DNA from 3 places in the Novosphingobium rhizovicinum genome. Region 2 is predicted to be linked to each of the others. Evidence: predicted binding sites of a transcription regulator. Region 2 holds the regulator's gene; each other region holds the start of a gene.
What was found. Region 2 encodes LexA, which represses DNA repair genes until DNA is damaged. Its sites were predicted from a motif close to GTTCCNCNCTTGTTCT; they were not measured.

Region 1 (4,843 bases), on a different contig from region 2:
ACGCCGGTGCCGAAGGCAAAACCCTGCCATTCATCGGGGTCAAGGCCGGCTGCGGCGATCACCTTGCGATTGACCATGCCGCTGCCCAGCACTTCCATCCAGCCTTCCGAGCCGCCGACAACCCGCCGCCTGGAACCATCTGGGCCGCTGACGATGGTGTAGCCGACGTCGACTTCGACCGAAGGCTCGGTGAACGGGAAATAGCTGGGGCGCAGACGCAGGACGATGTCATCGCGCTCGAAGTAGGCCTTCAGAAAGGTCTCCAGCGTCCACTTGAGGTGCCCCAGGTGAATACCCTTGTCGATCACCAGACCCTCGATCTGGTGAAACATCGGAGTGTGCGTGGCGTCGCTGTCCGAACGATAGACGCGGCCCGGCGCGATCACCCGTAGCGGCGCGCCACGCTCCAGCATCGCGCGAATCTGCACCGGCGACGTGTGCGTGCGCAGCAGCATCTCGCGGCCTTGTGCATCACGGTCGGCGAAGTAGAAGGTATCGTGCATCGCCCGCGCGGGGTGACTCTCGGGCATGTTGAGCGCGGTGAAGTTGTGCCAATCGTCCTCGATCTCCGGCCCGGTCGCAACCGCAAACCCGAGGTCGGCGAAGATCTCCGCGAGCTCGTCCATGACTTGCGAAATCGGGTGGACGGTGCCCCGCGGCGCTTCCGGTGCTGGAAGCGTGAGGTCGATCGTCTCGGACGCGAGTTGTGTCTCCAGTGCGTCATTCTCAAGGGCGGCCTTGCGCGCGGCGAGTGCCTCAGTGACGCTCTCTCGCAAAGCGTGGATCTTCGGACCTTCGACCTTGCGTTCATCCGGGCTCATAGCACCCAGCGTCTTGAGCAGGCCAGAGATGCTGCCCTGCTTGCCGAGGAGGGCCACGCGCAAAGTTTCAAGCGCATCGAGATCGTCCGCTGCGGCGATCTGGATGAGCGCGTTCTGCCCGATTGCTGCGTGGTCCACTGTCATCCACCTTGGTTCTGTCGCGAGCCGCAGCCCTTAAACGGAAGCAGGCGAATCGCAAACGGTCTGGGATAAAAGAGAAGGGCGCGGGAAGCTTTCGCCGCCCGCGCCCTTCGCTGATGTGGCTAAAGCGCGCGCTTACGCGGGAAGCGCAGCCTTGGCCTGTGCGATCACCGCGCTGAACACGCCGCCCTCGTTCATGGCGAGGTCCGCCATGGTCTTGCGGTCGAGTTCGATGCCGGCGAGTTTCACGCCGTGGATGAACTGCGAGTAGGTCAGGCCTTCGTTGCGAACGGCAGCGTTGATACGCTGGATCCACAGGGCACGGAAGGTCCGCTTCTTAACCTTGCGGTCGCGGTACGCGTACTGGCCGGCCTTCTCGACGGCTTGGCGCGCAACGCGGATGGTGTTCTTGCGGCGGCCCCGATAGCCCTTGGCCTGATCCAGGATCCGCTTGTGCTTGGCGCGGGTGGTTACACCCCTCTTGATACGGCTCATGTTCTAAACGCTCCTGTCAGCCCAGCCCGTAGGGCGCCCACTTCTTGATCGTCTTCGCATCGGCGTCGGAAATAACGTCGGTGCCGCGATTCTGGCGGATGTACTTGGCATTGTGGCTGATCAGGCGGTGGCGCTTGCCGACGACACCGTGCTTTACCTTGCCGGTGGCGGTGAGCTTGAAGCGCTTCTTCACGCCGCTCTTGGTCTTGAGCTTGGGCATTTTCGTCTCCTTGGTCGGGGACACGTTCGGCCGGCCCTGGCAGCCCTAGTTAGCCAGGCCGGCGCGCGAATCTCTTTGGTGAAGAAGTTCGACCGTGCCGATTGAAGGTCGCGCGCTTAGCGCCTGTGGTCCATGAAGGCAAGAAGCGTGTTTCGTGCGAGGCGCGAGACGCAACGCAGCGATCCACCGACTGGATGCTCGCTAAGCCCTAGGCACTTGCCAGTTCCTGATATGTTCTTATGCTCGACTCATGCGCCTAACCGATTCATCCGCTGGAGTGCTTGCCGGCACATCCCCATCCGTCGTCGCGTCGGATGTTGTCCGTGGCATCGGGCGCCTGTTTGCGCGGAATAACGTGTGGTGCCTGCCCGAGATGCCACTGCGCAGCGGACGACGGGCCGACCTGATGGGAATAGATGCCAAGGGGCACGTGGTCATCGTTGAAGTCAAGGTGAGCCGGGCAGACCTGCTCGGCGATGGCAAATGGACCGATTACCTTGAGTACTGCGACCGGTTCTATTGGGGCCTGGCGCCGGGGCTCGACCGCGCCTGTCTGGAGACAGAGCCGTTTCTGCCCGACTCCTGCGGCGTCATCATCGCCGATGGCTACGACGCCGAGATCTTGCGACCCGCGCCAACGCGCAAGCTTGCTCCTGCGCGGCGCAAAGTTGAGGTCGAGCGACTCGCGCGTGCCGCGATGCGGCGGCTGGTTTCCGGCTCAGATCCGCACACGTTGCGCTGGGCAGATGAGGACAGCACAGTCTAGCAGACCGGCGAGGCGGCGCTGCGCTCAAGCCTGGCAGGGGCCAGGCGGCAAGCGACACGCGGTGCTTATCCTCGTCGAAAAAGGTCCAGACTCTGTTGTAGCGTTGCGGGAGCTGGCGGCCGAGAGAGGATGAGGCAAGCCGTCGCAACGGCCCCTCACGTAGCACCGCTCCGGAGCGTGCACATCTTACAATGTCTTTTTTGCCCGACGGCGCGACATTGTGCCGACACCGGCTCGCCGAACGCGGCGGAAGACCGCTACCTAACGAGAAGCGCCCCTACCGTCATTGACGGAGGGGCGCTCGGTAACTCAGGGGCAGAGTGGCTTAGGCCTTTTTCTTCTTTTCCGCCCAGATGTTCTTGTAGGACATATAGCCCAGAACGGTGGCAAAGAGGAGGAAGCCAAGTACCGGCCAGCCGGTCTGCTTACGCTTCTCAAGCTTGGGCTCAGCCGTCCAGATGAGGAACGCGCTTACATCCTTCGACATCTGGTCAACGGTCGCTTTCGTACCGTCGCTGTAGGACACCTGTCCTTCACCCGTGAGCGGCGGCGCCATCGCGAGATTCAGGTTCGGGAAGTACGGGTTATAGTACAGGCCCGGAGGCGTCTTCGCGTCAGGAAACTCCTTCAACAACTCGGCCGGCTGATTCTGATAACCGGTCAGCAATGAGTAGACGTAAGGACCGCCGTCGTGGCGCGCCTTGGTCATCAGTGAAAGGTCCGGTGGAACCGCGTTGTTGTTGGCGGCGCGAGCAGCGATGTCGTTCGCGAAAGGCTTGGGGAAGTAGTCCGTCGGCATGCCAGGACGCAGCGCTGCCTCGCCCGTGACGGGGTCGTTGCCCGGAACCTGGAAGCCCTTCGCGATAGCCTTCACCTCGGCCTCCGAATAGCCCAGAGCGGCGAGGTCGCGGAATGCCACATGGTTGAGCGAGTGGCATGCCGAGCACACTTCCTTGTAGACCTGGAAGCCGCGCTGCAGCTGCTGGCGGTCGAACTTACCGAAAGCGCCGTCACTCGCGAAGTGGACCTCCTTCGGGTGCTTGTGGAACACGTGCTCGGCCGTCTCCGGTGCGGGCTCGCTGATGGCTATCAGCGCGCCGTTACCGAAAGACCAAACCAGCGCGACTGTAAAAAACAGCCCGACGAGAATGGAGATGATGCGGATCATGGCTTTACGTCTTTCCGTCTCGCTCGGGTTCAATCGTGGGTCGGGATGGGCGCGGTCGAGTTCGCCATCGGCGGCACATGCTCTCCGCCGAGAACAGCCTCGGTGATCGAGTAGGGCAGCGGATCAGGACGCTCGATTGCGGATACGATCGGCAGGATGATGAGCCAGTGTGCGAAGTAGTAGATCGAGGCGATCTGGCTGATCATCACGAATGGCTCCGCAGCCGGTGCACCGCCGCAGTACCCGAGAATGAGTACGCACGGGAGGAGTCCGAACCAGAAGAACTTCCGATAAAGCGGGCGGTATGCGCTCGAGCGGACCGGCGAACGGTCAAGCCAGGGCAGGAAGAACCACACCAGGATCGCCGCAAACATCGCCAGCACGCCCATGAGCTTTGCGGGGATGAAGAGGAAGTCTGCGGTGAACGCACGCAGGATCGCATAGAACGGCCAGAAGTACCATTCAGGAACGATGTGTGCCGGCGTGCTCATCGGGTTGGCCGGGATGTAGTTATCCGGGTGACCCAGGGTGTTCGGGAAGAAGAACAGGGCAACGCAGTACAGGAATGCGAAGGCACCTACCGCCCACCCGTCCTTGGCGATGTAATAGGGATAGAAGGGAACGGTGTCGCTCTCGCTCTTCACCTCTACGCCGGTCGGGTTCGAGGAACCCGGGATGTGGAGCGCCCAGATGTGCAGCACCACGACACCGACGATCACGAAGGGAAGCAGGTAGTGCAGCGAGAAGAAACGGTTCAGCGCAGCGTTATCCGGGGCAAAGCCACCGAGCAGCCACTGCTGAAGCGGCTCACCGACCAGCGGAATTGCGGAGAACAGGCCGGTAATAACCTTCGCACCCCAGAAGCTCATCTGGCCCCAAGGCAGAACGTAGCCCATGAAAGCCGTGGCCATCATGAGAAGGAAGATCACGACGCCAAGCAGCCACACCATCTCACGCGGGGCCTTGTAGGAACCGTAGTAGAAGCCGCGGAAAATGTGGATGTAAATGACGACGAAGAACGCCGAGGCGCCGTTGGCATGCGCATAGCGCAGCATCCAGCCCCAGTTCACGTCGCGCATGATGTGCTCGACGCTGTCGAACGCGACAGTCGCATTGGCGGCATAGTGCATCGCCAAAATGATGCCGGTGACGATCTGGAGGCCCAGGCAGCACAGCGCCAGGATACCGAAGTTCCAGAAGTAGTTGAGGTTGCGCGGAACCGGATAGCCCGC
Region 2 (4,843 bases):
GCCGCTTGCCATCGATCGATCCTTCCTGTCCAATGCGCGCATGGCCACCCGAGCCGCGTGCGAAGATATCCTGCCCCAAGCCGCCCCGGAGGGCGCTGCATTGCAACATCGGCCATGGAACAGCGCGCGCCGCTTGTCGAGGGGGTTGGAAGGGATCGAGCGATTTCTTGCCGGTGCCGGCTTTGATCGGGTGCCGTGGCTCGCCGTTGCTTTTGGTATCGGAATCGCAATCTGGTTCGCCCTCCCATCGCCCGGGCACTGGCTGGCGCTGATGGTCGCTTGCGCAGGTCTGTCGGCGAGCTTCGCCGCGCTTCTCCACAAGTACGGGCGCTACCCGTACCTGCGGTTGAGCGGCATCGTCATTCCCCTCGTCGTCGCGGCGGGCTGCGGCTCGGTCTGGGCGCGGTCTCACCTGGTTGGCGCCGCGCCGATCCCAGGGCCGGTCGTCGTCACGCTGGAGGGCAGGATACTCTCCGTCGAGGTTCAGCCGGCGCAGGAGCGCAGCCGGCTGGTCATGGCGACGCGCGAACCGGGAACGGCACGACCCATCCGGGTGCGGATCAACCTGCCTGACAGGCTCGCCCCAGGTTCGCGCTTCAACACCGGTGATCTGGTGAGAGTGAGAGCCAGGCTGATGCCTCCGGCCCCGCCCATGCTGCCCGGCGCCTACAATTTTGCGCGTACGGCCTGGTTCAAGGGTCTTGCCGCTACCGGTACGGCTCTGAGCGCACCTGAGATCCTGAGAAGTAGTGATAGCGCTAGTCTGGTCAGTGGAGCCCAGCGCAATATCTCTGCCCATGTCCGTGCGCGCCTCGACGGGGGCGAGGCGGGCATTGCAGCGGCGCTGGCGACGGGTGACACCGGGGGCATCCCGGAAGCGGACGCTCAGGCAATGCGGGATGCGGGTCTGGCGCACCTGTTATCAATCAGCGGCCTCCACGTTAGCGCCGTCATCGGCGCTGTCTATTTCGTGGCGCTGAAGCTGCTGGCGTTCTGGCCATGGCTGACGCTGCGGGTACGTCTCCCCGTGGTTGGAGCAGGTTTCGGCGCACTCGCCGGAATCGCCTATACCTTGTTGACGGGGGCGCAGGTGCCAACGGTGCGTTCGTGCATCGGCGCTCTGCTCGTGCTCATTGCTCTTGCCATCGGCCGCGAACCGCTGTCGCTGCGCATGCTTGCGATTGCGGCGTTTCTGGTGATGCTGCTGTGGCCTGAAGCGCTGATGGGCCCTAGTTTCCAGATGAGCTTTGCCGCTGTGCTCGCCATCATCGCTTTGTCGGGAGCCGGTCCGATCCGGCGGTTTCTGGCGCCGCGCGAAGAGGGCGTACCGGCAAGAGCGCTTCGCCATCTGGCGCTGGTGCTGCTGACCGGCCTTGTCATCGAATTCGCCTTGATGCCGATCGGGCTTTATCATTTCCATCGGGCGGGGATTTGTGGCGCTTTCGCCAACGTCGTGGCGATTCCGCTGACGACGCTCGTGGTGATGCCGGCGCTGCTGCTCGCCTTGCTGATGGACCTGATCGGTTTGGGCGCTCCGTTCTGGTGGATCGCCGGCGAGGGCATAGCTGCGTTGAACGCACTGGCGCACTGGATCGCAAGCCGTCCGGGTGCAGTGACCGTGATGCCCGCCATGGCAGGTGGAGCCTTTAGCCTGTTCATTGCAGGCGGATTGTGGCTCGGCCTGTGGTCGGGCAAGATCCGCTGGTTCGGACTTGCGCCCGCCGTCGCCGGAGTGCTGCTGGTGGCGACCGCGCGGCCACCGGATCTGCTGATCTCCGGCGATGGCCGCCATGTGGGCCTGCTTTCAAAGACGCGCGACGCCTTGTTCGTTCTTCGCGAAACCAGAAGTGACTTCGTGCGGGACAATCTGCTGGAGATTGCAGGCATGCAGGGTACGCCCGTGCCCTTTACCCGGCTTGCAGGAGCCAACTGCAACAGCGACGCGTGCGTGATCGCCGTGCAACGCGGATCTTATCGATGGCATCTGCTGCTAACTCGGGGGCGATATACCGTGCCTGAGCGTGCGCTTGCCGCCGTCTGCGAGCGAGTCGACATCGTCATCTCGGACCGATGGCTGCCGCGCAGCTGCCGTCCTCGTTGGCTGAAGGCCGACCGCAGAACGCTTGCGCGCACCGGTGGCCTCGCCATCGATCTGGCTCACGCGAGTGTGATGAGCGTGGCCGAAGGCGAGGGGCAACATGGGTGGTGGCGGAGCGAGGCCGACAGGCCTCGCCAGCGTGAAAGGACTCGTGCAGCGACAGCCGGCGTTTCGACCGCCGTTGGTGAGTGAGCAGCCGACCACCGACTTGCAGCCGGAGGCGACATATCGGCCTTCAGGTCTAAACTCTGACAGACCTGAATGCGCTTACATGCCGGTTACGCACCCTCTAACGCTGTGGACCCGAGGAGAGCTGTGCCTCAATTGTAGCGACGCAGCAGGCCGGCAAGCTTCCCCTGTACCTCGACCTCGCCCGAACGATAGACCTGCGGTTCGTAAGCTGCGTTCGCAGGATCGAGCCGCACCATATCATCCTCGCGACGCAAGTACTTGAGAGTGGCTTCCTCACCACGCACCAGAGCGACCACGATCTCACCATCGCGCGCCGTGCTGGTGCGTTTCACCAGAGCGAAGTCGCCATCGAGAATTCCTGCCTCGATCATCGAATCGCCAGAGACTTCCAGCGCATAATGCTCACCGGAACCAAGCAGTGCTGCCGGTACGGGCAGGGTGGTCTGACCCTCAAGCGCCTCGATCGGCACGCCAGCGGCGATGCGCCCGTGGAGTGGGATCTCGATAACGTCGTTCGCTGCCGACGGCGGTGTCATCTGCGGGCGCGGTCCATCGTTGGCATTTGCCGGAACCCGGGGCGACGGCCGGGGGGGCGCATTCTCTGGCTGCTTGAGCACCTCAAGAGCGCGCGCACGATTGGGCAGGCGGCGAATGAAGCCGCGTTCCTCCAGTGCCGAAATCAGCCGGTGCACGCCGGACTTCGACTTGAGATCAAGCGCTTCCTTCATCTCCTCGAAACTGGGAGAGATGCCAGTCTCCTCCAGCCGAACCTGGATGAACCGGAGCAATTCGTGCTGCTTGCGCGTCAACATGTTCGGCGCCTCCTCAGGCGTTCTTATTGTGAACAATTGGCGAACAATTAAGAAACAAACATCCCCGCGTCAAGCAATTCCGCCGTTCTCGAGCCAGAAGACATGGGCCTGCGCTCCCGCCTCCGCGGCAGGCGCATTCGCGGGCCGGTCGATGAGGACATTGCTTGCTGCCAACGCCGCCAGAGCACTGCTGTCCTGAACGGCGGCGGGAGACACAGTGTCGAAGTCCCAGATCGCTCGCATGAAGGTGCGTCGGCCGCCATTCGCAGGCAGAGGTGCGCCTAGGCGGACTGGAAATGCCTGAGGAAGGGGATGGGCAGCGCCCAGCAGCGCCCGCAGCAGGGGCAGCATGAACAAGTATGCCGTGACGTGGCTGGAGACCGGGTTACCGGGCAGGCCGAGGACGATCTGCCGCCTGCCGGACTTCTCGCGCGTGGCGACGATGAGGGGCTTGCCCGGCTTGATAGCCACGCGCCAGAAGCCGAGCTCGGCACCCCAGGCTTCGAGCGCCGGCTTCACAAGGTCGTGATCCCCTACAGAGGCGCCCCCGCTGGTCACGATCACGTCTGCGTCATCGGCCTGCGCCAGCGCTTCGGCCAGAGCGTCCATTGCATCGGGAACCGGGCCAATACGCTGCACTTCGCACGGAAGTCCCCGCGCCATCGCCGCAAGCATTGCGCCGTTGCTCGCAGGGACTTGGTGCTCGCGGCAGTTCTCGGGATCGGCGGCCAGTTCATCCCCGCTGTCCATCACGAGCACCCGCGGAGCGCGCCGAACCGGCAGGTGGCGGTGTCCAGCACTGATCGCAAGTGCCAGTTGCGCGGGCCCGAGGCGTGCGCCCGCAGGCAGCACTTGCTCGTCCATGTGGAAGTCCAGCCCGCAGGGGCGGATGTGCTTATGCGGAGGAGAGGGCGGTTCGCCCGAGAGGCTGATGTGGTCGTCAGCTCGGGCAATGTCCTCCTGAACGATTACGCACGCAGCATTGGCCGGCAGGCGAGCGCCGGTTGAGATCCGCACTGCCTCCCCGCGTGCGAGAGAGCCTGCGAACGGGTGACCGGCAGCGCTTTCACCGACGACACGCCAGGGGCCGGCGAAATCGTCCTCCGCCACGGCATAGCCATCCATGGCCGAGAGCGCGGCGGGGGGCTGCGTGCGCCGCGCGCGCAACGGCTCAGCCAAGTAGCGGCCGAGCGCACCATCAATGTCGACACGCTCGATCGGCAACGGCTCGACAAGAGCAAGCAGGCGTGCCTGTGCCTCTTCCAGCGGTAGCGGCGGTTCGTGCATCATCCCTCCTGCGCGCGCCAATGGCCCGATTTGCCGCCGCGCTTCTCGATCAGGCGAACGTCCTCGATCACCATTCCCTTGTCGAGGGCTTTGGCCATGTCATACATGGTCACCAGCGCGATTGTGGCAGCCGTTATGGCCTCCATCTCCACGCCCGTCTTGCCGGTGAGCGATGCGGTGGCCGTGGCACGCACCGCGTCCGGTTCGAAGGCGAAGTCGATATCTACCGCGTCAAGGGCCAGCGGATGGCACATCGGGATGAGCTCTCCGGTTCGTTTGGCCGCCATGATGCCTGCAATCCGCGCGGTGCCGAGTACGTCTCCCTTGGGCGCATCGCCGGCCCGAATTGCGGCGATCGCATCAGCACTCATGCGGATCCGGCCAGAGGCGACGGCGAGGCGCTGCGTCTCCGTTTTGGCACCGACGTCGACCATGCGCGCGGTGCCATCGCCAT
Region 3 (4,843 bases), on a different contig from region 2:
GCTTCATCAAGACGGTGTTCGATGCAAAAACCGGCGAACTGCTGGGTGCTCACATGATCGGTGCGGAAGTGACCGAGCTGATCCAGGGATATGTGGTCGGCAAAACGCTGGAGACTACGGAAGCTGAGTTGATCGCCTCCGTTTTCCCGCATCCGACGCTTTCAGAGATGATGCACGAGGCCACACTGGCTGCGTTTGGTCGGGCTATCCACATCTAAGAGGAGCCCAGATCGCATTGTGCGCTAGGCCGGGTCGGCGTTGCGCACAATGTGGTCGAACACGGCAACGTGCAGCGGCTCTGCGAACGCACAGCCGACCGCGCCGTCGCGTACCCAGCGGATTTCAGCACTGAGGAGCTGAAGGCCGGGGATCCTGATGCGCAGCGGCAACTCGGCGCGCGCGCTGGGCAAGCGGGCGATGCGGAAGCCGCCAGGAGAGAGGTCTTCCAGCCGAGCTGTCGCCCAGGGGCGCGATCCTTGGCGCACCTCACACAGAAGGGTGAGGCCTGCGCGAGGGGAGCGATCAGCCGTTTCGGCGGCCGAACTTAGATCAAGTGGCTGGTGGGTCATGGGCTGTGCCTCCTGCGGCGGCTTTGGCGCCTATTCTTTACGATGCGGTTATCATCTGAGCTGCAAACCAGTGCGGCTGAAAGTTCTCCACTGCCCAAGCCAATACGGAGAGTTGCACTCAATGATAAATGGGAACATAACAAGAACGTAATTTTGCAATTTCTGGATCTGATTCCATGTTACAAACCCGACCTGATCCAGGTACTCCCCCGGAACCAACGCCCGAACTGCTGTCTGATACTCTCTCGGCCGCTGCCACGCTCCTGCCGGCAAGAGCTGCTGAGTGGCGGCCGGGCATGCCACCTGAAGGCACTACTCACGTTGAAATCTTCGCCACCGGCGACAGCACCACGGGAACTGCGCTCGCGCTGGCTTTCACGCTCGATCACCTGCGCGCTGCGGCGGCCGATCCGCTGGCCGATACGCCTGACGAGCGTGCCTGGCTCTGGGTGCAGGATCGCGAGGCGCAGCGGCGCACCGGGCAACCGTATCGTCCGGGCTTACCGCGCGCGCTACGCCATCGTTTGATTCACGTCGCCGCACGCACCGCTGAGGATGCACTCTTCGCACTTGAGGAAGGATTGCGCTGCCGCGAGCTTGCCTTTGTTATGGGGGAAATCACCGGAAACCCGCGGGCACTCGACATGACGGCTTCACGTCGGCTGAGCCTTGCGGCCGAAAAGTATGGAGTGCCGCTCTGGCTGGTCCGGCTCGATGCGCACCGGGACTTGTCTTCTGCTCGCCAGCGTTGGGCCGTGCGCGCTGCGGCTTCGCTGGAACCCCGTTGGAATCGAGCTGCACCGGGCGAGCCCAGCTGGCAGGCCGAACTTTTTCGTTCACGTCGCCACCCCCCAGGGACATGGACATTGCGGGATATTGGGCGGGGTACTGGCCGGGATACTGGGCAGGACACGCTGGTGGCGGAAAAAGCACGGCAGCTTGCTTCGGTGACAGGATGATCAAGGGCAGCTTTGTCTTCTCTGCGAGATGAGCCGTTTGGCATGACAGAAACTCACAGATGGATCATCGCCCTTGCAGAAGTGGGGGCGCAGCGGAGGACAAGGCTGCAACCTTGATGCGCCCATGCTCACAGCTTCCTCCTCACGCCGCATTCTGGCTATCTGGTGCACAAGACTGGCGATCGACCGTTGGCGTCTGCTGGAAGGCCTTGCCGAAGGTGAAGGTGCCGACGCCGCACCGCTAGCGCTGATCGCGGAGACCGCCCATGGACCTCGTATCGTCTCCGTCAACGCTGCTGGTTTTGCTGCCGGCGCGAAGGGCGGGATGATGCTGGCCGATGCGCGGACCTTGTGTCCCGCTCTGACTGTCGCGCCAGCGGATCCTGCGGGCGACCTGCTATTTCTGGAGGATCTGGCAGTCTGGGCGCAGCGTTGGGGTCCCTGGAGCGCACTGGACCCGCCTGATGGGGTGATTGTGGATGTCACCGGCGCCACTCATTTGTTCGGAGGTGAGGCAGGGCTGCTTGCAGATGCGCATGCGGCTCTTGCACGTCGGCAATTGATGGTTCGGCTGGCTATCGCGCCGACCGCCGGCGCTGCCTGGGCATTGGCGCACCATGGTCCTCAGGACGCCATTCTCCATCCGGCTGACGATCCCGCGTACCGGCTTGGGCACTTGCCAGTTGCCGCTCTCAGGCTGGATGATGACACGATCACGCTTCTGAAGCGCCTGGGTCTCAAGCGCTTGGAAGACTTGCGCGGCGTTCACCGGGATGCGCTGGTGCGCCGCTTCCGCAATCGGCGCTCGGCTGCAGCCAATCCGCTGATCCGAATGGACCAACTCCTTGGTCTGGTGCCAGAGCCGCTGTTGCCGGTCATGGCTACAGAAGCTCCGATGGTGCAGCGCCGGCTGATGGAACCGATCCGCCACCGTAGTTTGCTTGACCGGGTTCTCGCTGACCTCACCGCCGATATGGCACGCGCGCTGGAAGGACAGGCGCTCGGCGCACGAAGATTGGAACTGGGGCTATGGAAGGTCGATAACGAAGTCGTGGTGCGGCGGCTGGAGATTGCAGCCCCGAGCCGTGATCCTGTGCATCTTGCCGGTTTGTTCGGTCGTAAGCTGGAAGATGTCGATGCCGGGTTCGGCATTGAAATGGTTCGTCTGCGGGCCGCGTGGACGGAGCCGCTGGCGCTTGCCCAGCGCGATTTGGAGAGTTCCGCCGAGAACCACGGAACCAGCCTGGCAGCTTGCGTTGACCGTCTGACGGTGCGGCTAGGCTCTGATGCCGTGCGGCGTCCCATCGCACGCGCCAGCCATGTGCCCGAGCGCGCCCAGCGCTGGCAGGCTCCGCTCGACCCCGAGAAGACCGCACAAGCCGAGTTCGAGTTTCATGCACGGCCCCTCAAGCTGCTGGAACGTCCCGAACCGATCGCGGTGATTTACGAGACGCCTGATGGCCTTCCCAAACGCTTTCGCTGGCGCAACGCCGCGCACGATGTGCTGCGTGCCGAAGGACCCGAGCGCATTGCTCCGGAATGGTGGCGTGAACGCTCCACGGCTCGGCTGCGGGATTACTATCGTATCGAGGATGAGCAGGGTCGAAGATATTGGATCTACCGTAGCGGAGTGTGGGGAGACGGCCGAGGCGGAACACCGGAGTGGTTTCTGCAGGGATTGTGGGGGTAAGAGCGAAGCTCTCCCCTTATCGGCAAATTAACCGTGTTCCGACATAAGAGGTGCCACACGACGTGAATGGCGTGGCTGGGGGCCGGGTGATGGATGCCGACGATGAATGTGTCCCACCCGTTCCTGCAAGTGTTGCGATGCTGTCAGGCTTGCCACAGCACGACTCTCGAATGGCTCAGCGCAAGGGCGCTGTGCAGCAACTCGCGACGAGCCGAAAGCTGCTGCTAGCCGTAATTCTTGCGGGCGTTGTTCTCGTGATGATCTCGGCCATTCGCTTTCAGTCACCCGAACTGCTCGGTCAGGCCAAGGTCCTTACCGATTTCGACGCCTTCCACATCGCTGGCCGCTTGGCAGCGCAGGGTAGGGCAGCCGACGCATACAATGTAAGTACGCTGCTCCAGGTTCAGCGGGAGATGTCAGGAACCCAGAGCTTCATGCCATGGACCTATCCGCCCCCATTCACTCTGGCGATGCAATACCTGGCGGGACTTCCGATCGGTGCTGCTTTTGTCTTTTTTGCCCTGAGTACCTTCGCCTTTTACCTTTGGGTGCTGCATCGTATTGCGGGAAAATGGCTTCCCGCTGTGGTGATAGCGGTCATGCCGGCAATCGTCCTCAATCTGCGAACCGGCCAGAACGGCTTCTTGATTGCTGGCCTGATCGGCTGGTTCCTGTTGGCGTTTCGCGACAAGAGGGTCATCGCTGGATTGCCGCTGGGCCTTTTGGTCATCAAGCCACACCTTGCTGCCGGAGTGGGCCTGATCACACTCCTGCAGCGGCGCTGGGTTCTGCTGGGGTGGGCGGGGCTGATCGGCCTGACATTGCTGGCGCTCTCCACATGGATCTACGGGATCTCCATCTGGATGGATTTCCGCAATGCCGTGGGAGAGGCCGGAGGCTTTCTGGCCCGTGGCTATTATCCGTTGTTCCGCATGAACTCGATCTTTGCCGCAGCTTACACGTTCGGGCTGGGAGCTACGGCCGCAATGGCGATGCAGATCGCCGGTGCGCTCTTCGCGCTTGGACTTCTCATCAAAGCGTCCCGCAGCCGCATCGCATACCATCATCTTGCCGCGCTCACCTGCCTCGCTTCCTTGTTCGTCAGCCCTTACGGCTACGATTATGATCTGACGATCCTTGGCGTAGCGTTGGCGTTCATCGTGCCCGATCTGCTGGAGCGTTGCAGCGGACTTGAGCTATGGGTGCTGTTGTTGCTGACGTGGTTTGTCTGCGGATACGGGATTGGCTGGAATACGGCCATGGCCGTTTCGCAGCCCAATACAGGCGTTTCCCTAGATCAAGAGAGCAGCGGCCTCTCACTGATCGCCCCTGTGCTGGCGCTGCTCTGCTGGGCACTCACGCGTATCCTCTGGCGCCAGAGGGCAGAGGGCGAAAGCTGATGGTGGAAAAAGGGATACGTCAGACCTGACAAAGGTCTGTGTAGAACATAAGGGGAACGTAGTATTCCCATTGCTGTTATCATCTCATGCCTGAAGGCTCCCTCACTCCAGACCGTCGCCGGATTGCCATCGATCCTGACACGATAGGTTCGCCTCTCCGCGCTCCATTCGTGGAATTGGGGCTGGCGAGTTGCTTCTCCTTTTTGCGGGGTGCTTCGGACGCGG

Region 1: ABUH87_RS05735 (MmcB family DNA repair protein) is a predicted target of LexA. The motif match lies at 1,900-1,915, and genes of this name have one in related genera.
Region 3: ABUH87_RS10215 (Y-family DNA polymerase) is a predicted target of LexA. The motif match lies at 1,625-1,640, and genes of this name have one in related genera.

The regions. Positions count from the first base shown of each region.
Region 1 covers NZ_JBFNXR010000021.1:209,772-214,614, forward strand. Annotated here, with positions in the region: gene pheS (phenylalanine--tRNA ligase subunit alpha) at 1-965, opposite strand, end outside; gene rplT (50S ribosomal protein L20) at 1,098-1,457, opposite strand; gene rpmI (50S ribosomal protein L35) at 1,474-1,677, opposite strand; gene ABUH87_RS05735 (MmcB family DNA repair protein) at 1,928-2,443, shown strand; gene ABUH87_RS05740 (cytochrome c1) at 2,769-3,611, opposite strand; gene ABUH87_RS05745 (cytochrome b) at 3,641-4,843, opposite strand, start outside.
Region 2 covers NZ_JBFNXR010000012.1:75,889-80,731, forward strand. Annotated here, with positions in the region: gene gltX (glutamate--tRNA ligase) at 1-12, opposite strand, end outside; gene ABUH87_RS00610 (ComEC/Rec2 family competence protein) at 41-2,290, shown strand; gene lexA (transcriptional repressor LexA) at 2,419-3,102, opposite strand; gene ABUH87_RS00620 (molybdopterin molybdotransferase MoeA) at 3,172-4,392, opposite strand; gene moaC (cyclic pyranopterin monophosphate synthase MoaC) at 4,389-4,843, opposite strand, start outside.
Region 3 covers NZ_JBFNXR010000033.1:92,019-96,861, forward strand. Annotated here, with positions in the region: gene lpdA (dihydrolipoyl dehydrogenase) at 1-218, shown strand, start outside; gene ABUH87_RS10205 (PilZ domain-containing protein) at 243-569, opposite strand; gene ABUH87_RS10210 (hypothetical protein) at 866-1,528, shown strand; gene ABUH87_RS10215 (Y-family DNA polymerase) at 1,653-3,218, shown strand; gene ABUH87_RS10220 (glycosyltransferase family 87 protein) at 3,389-4,618, shown strand; gene ABUH87_RS10225 (error-prone DNA polymerase) at 4,705-4,843, shown strand, end outside.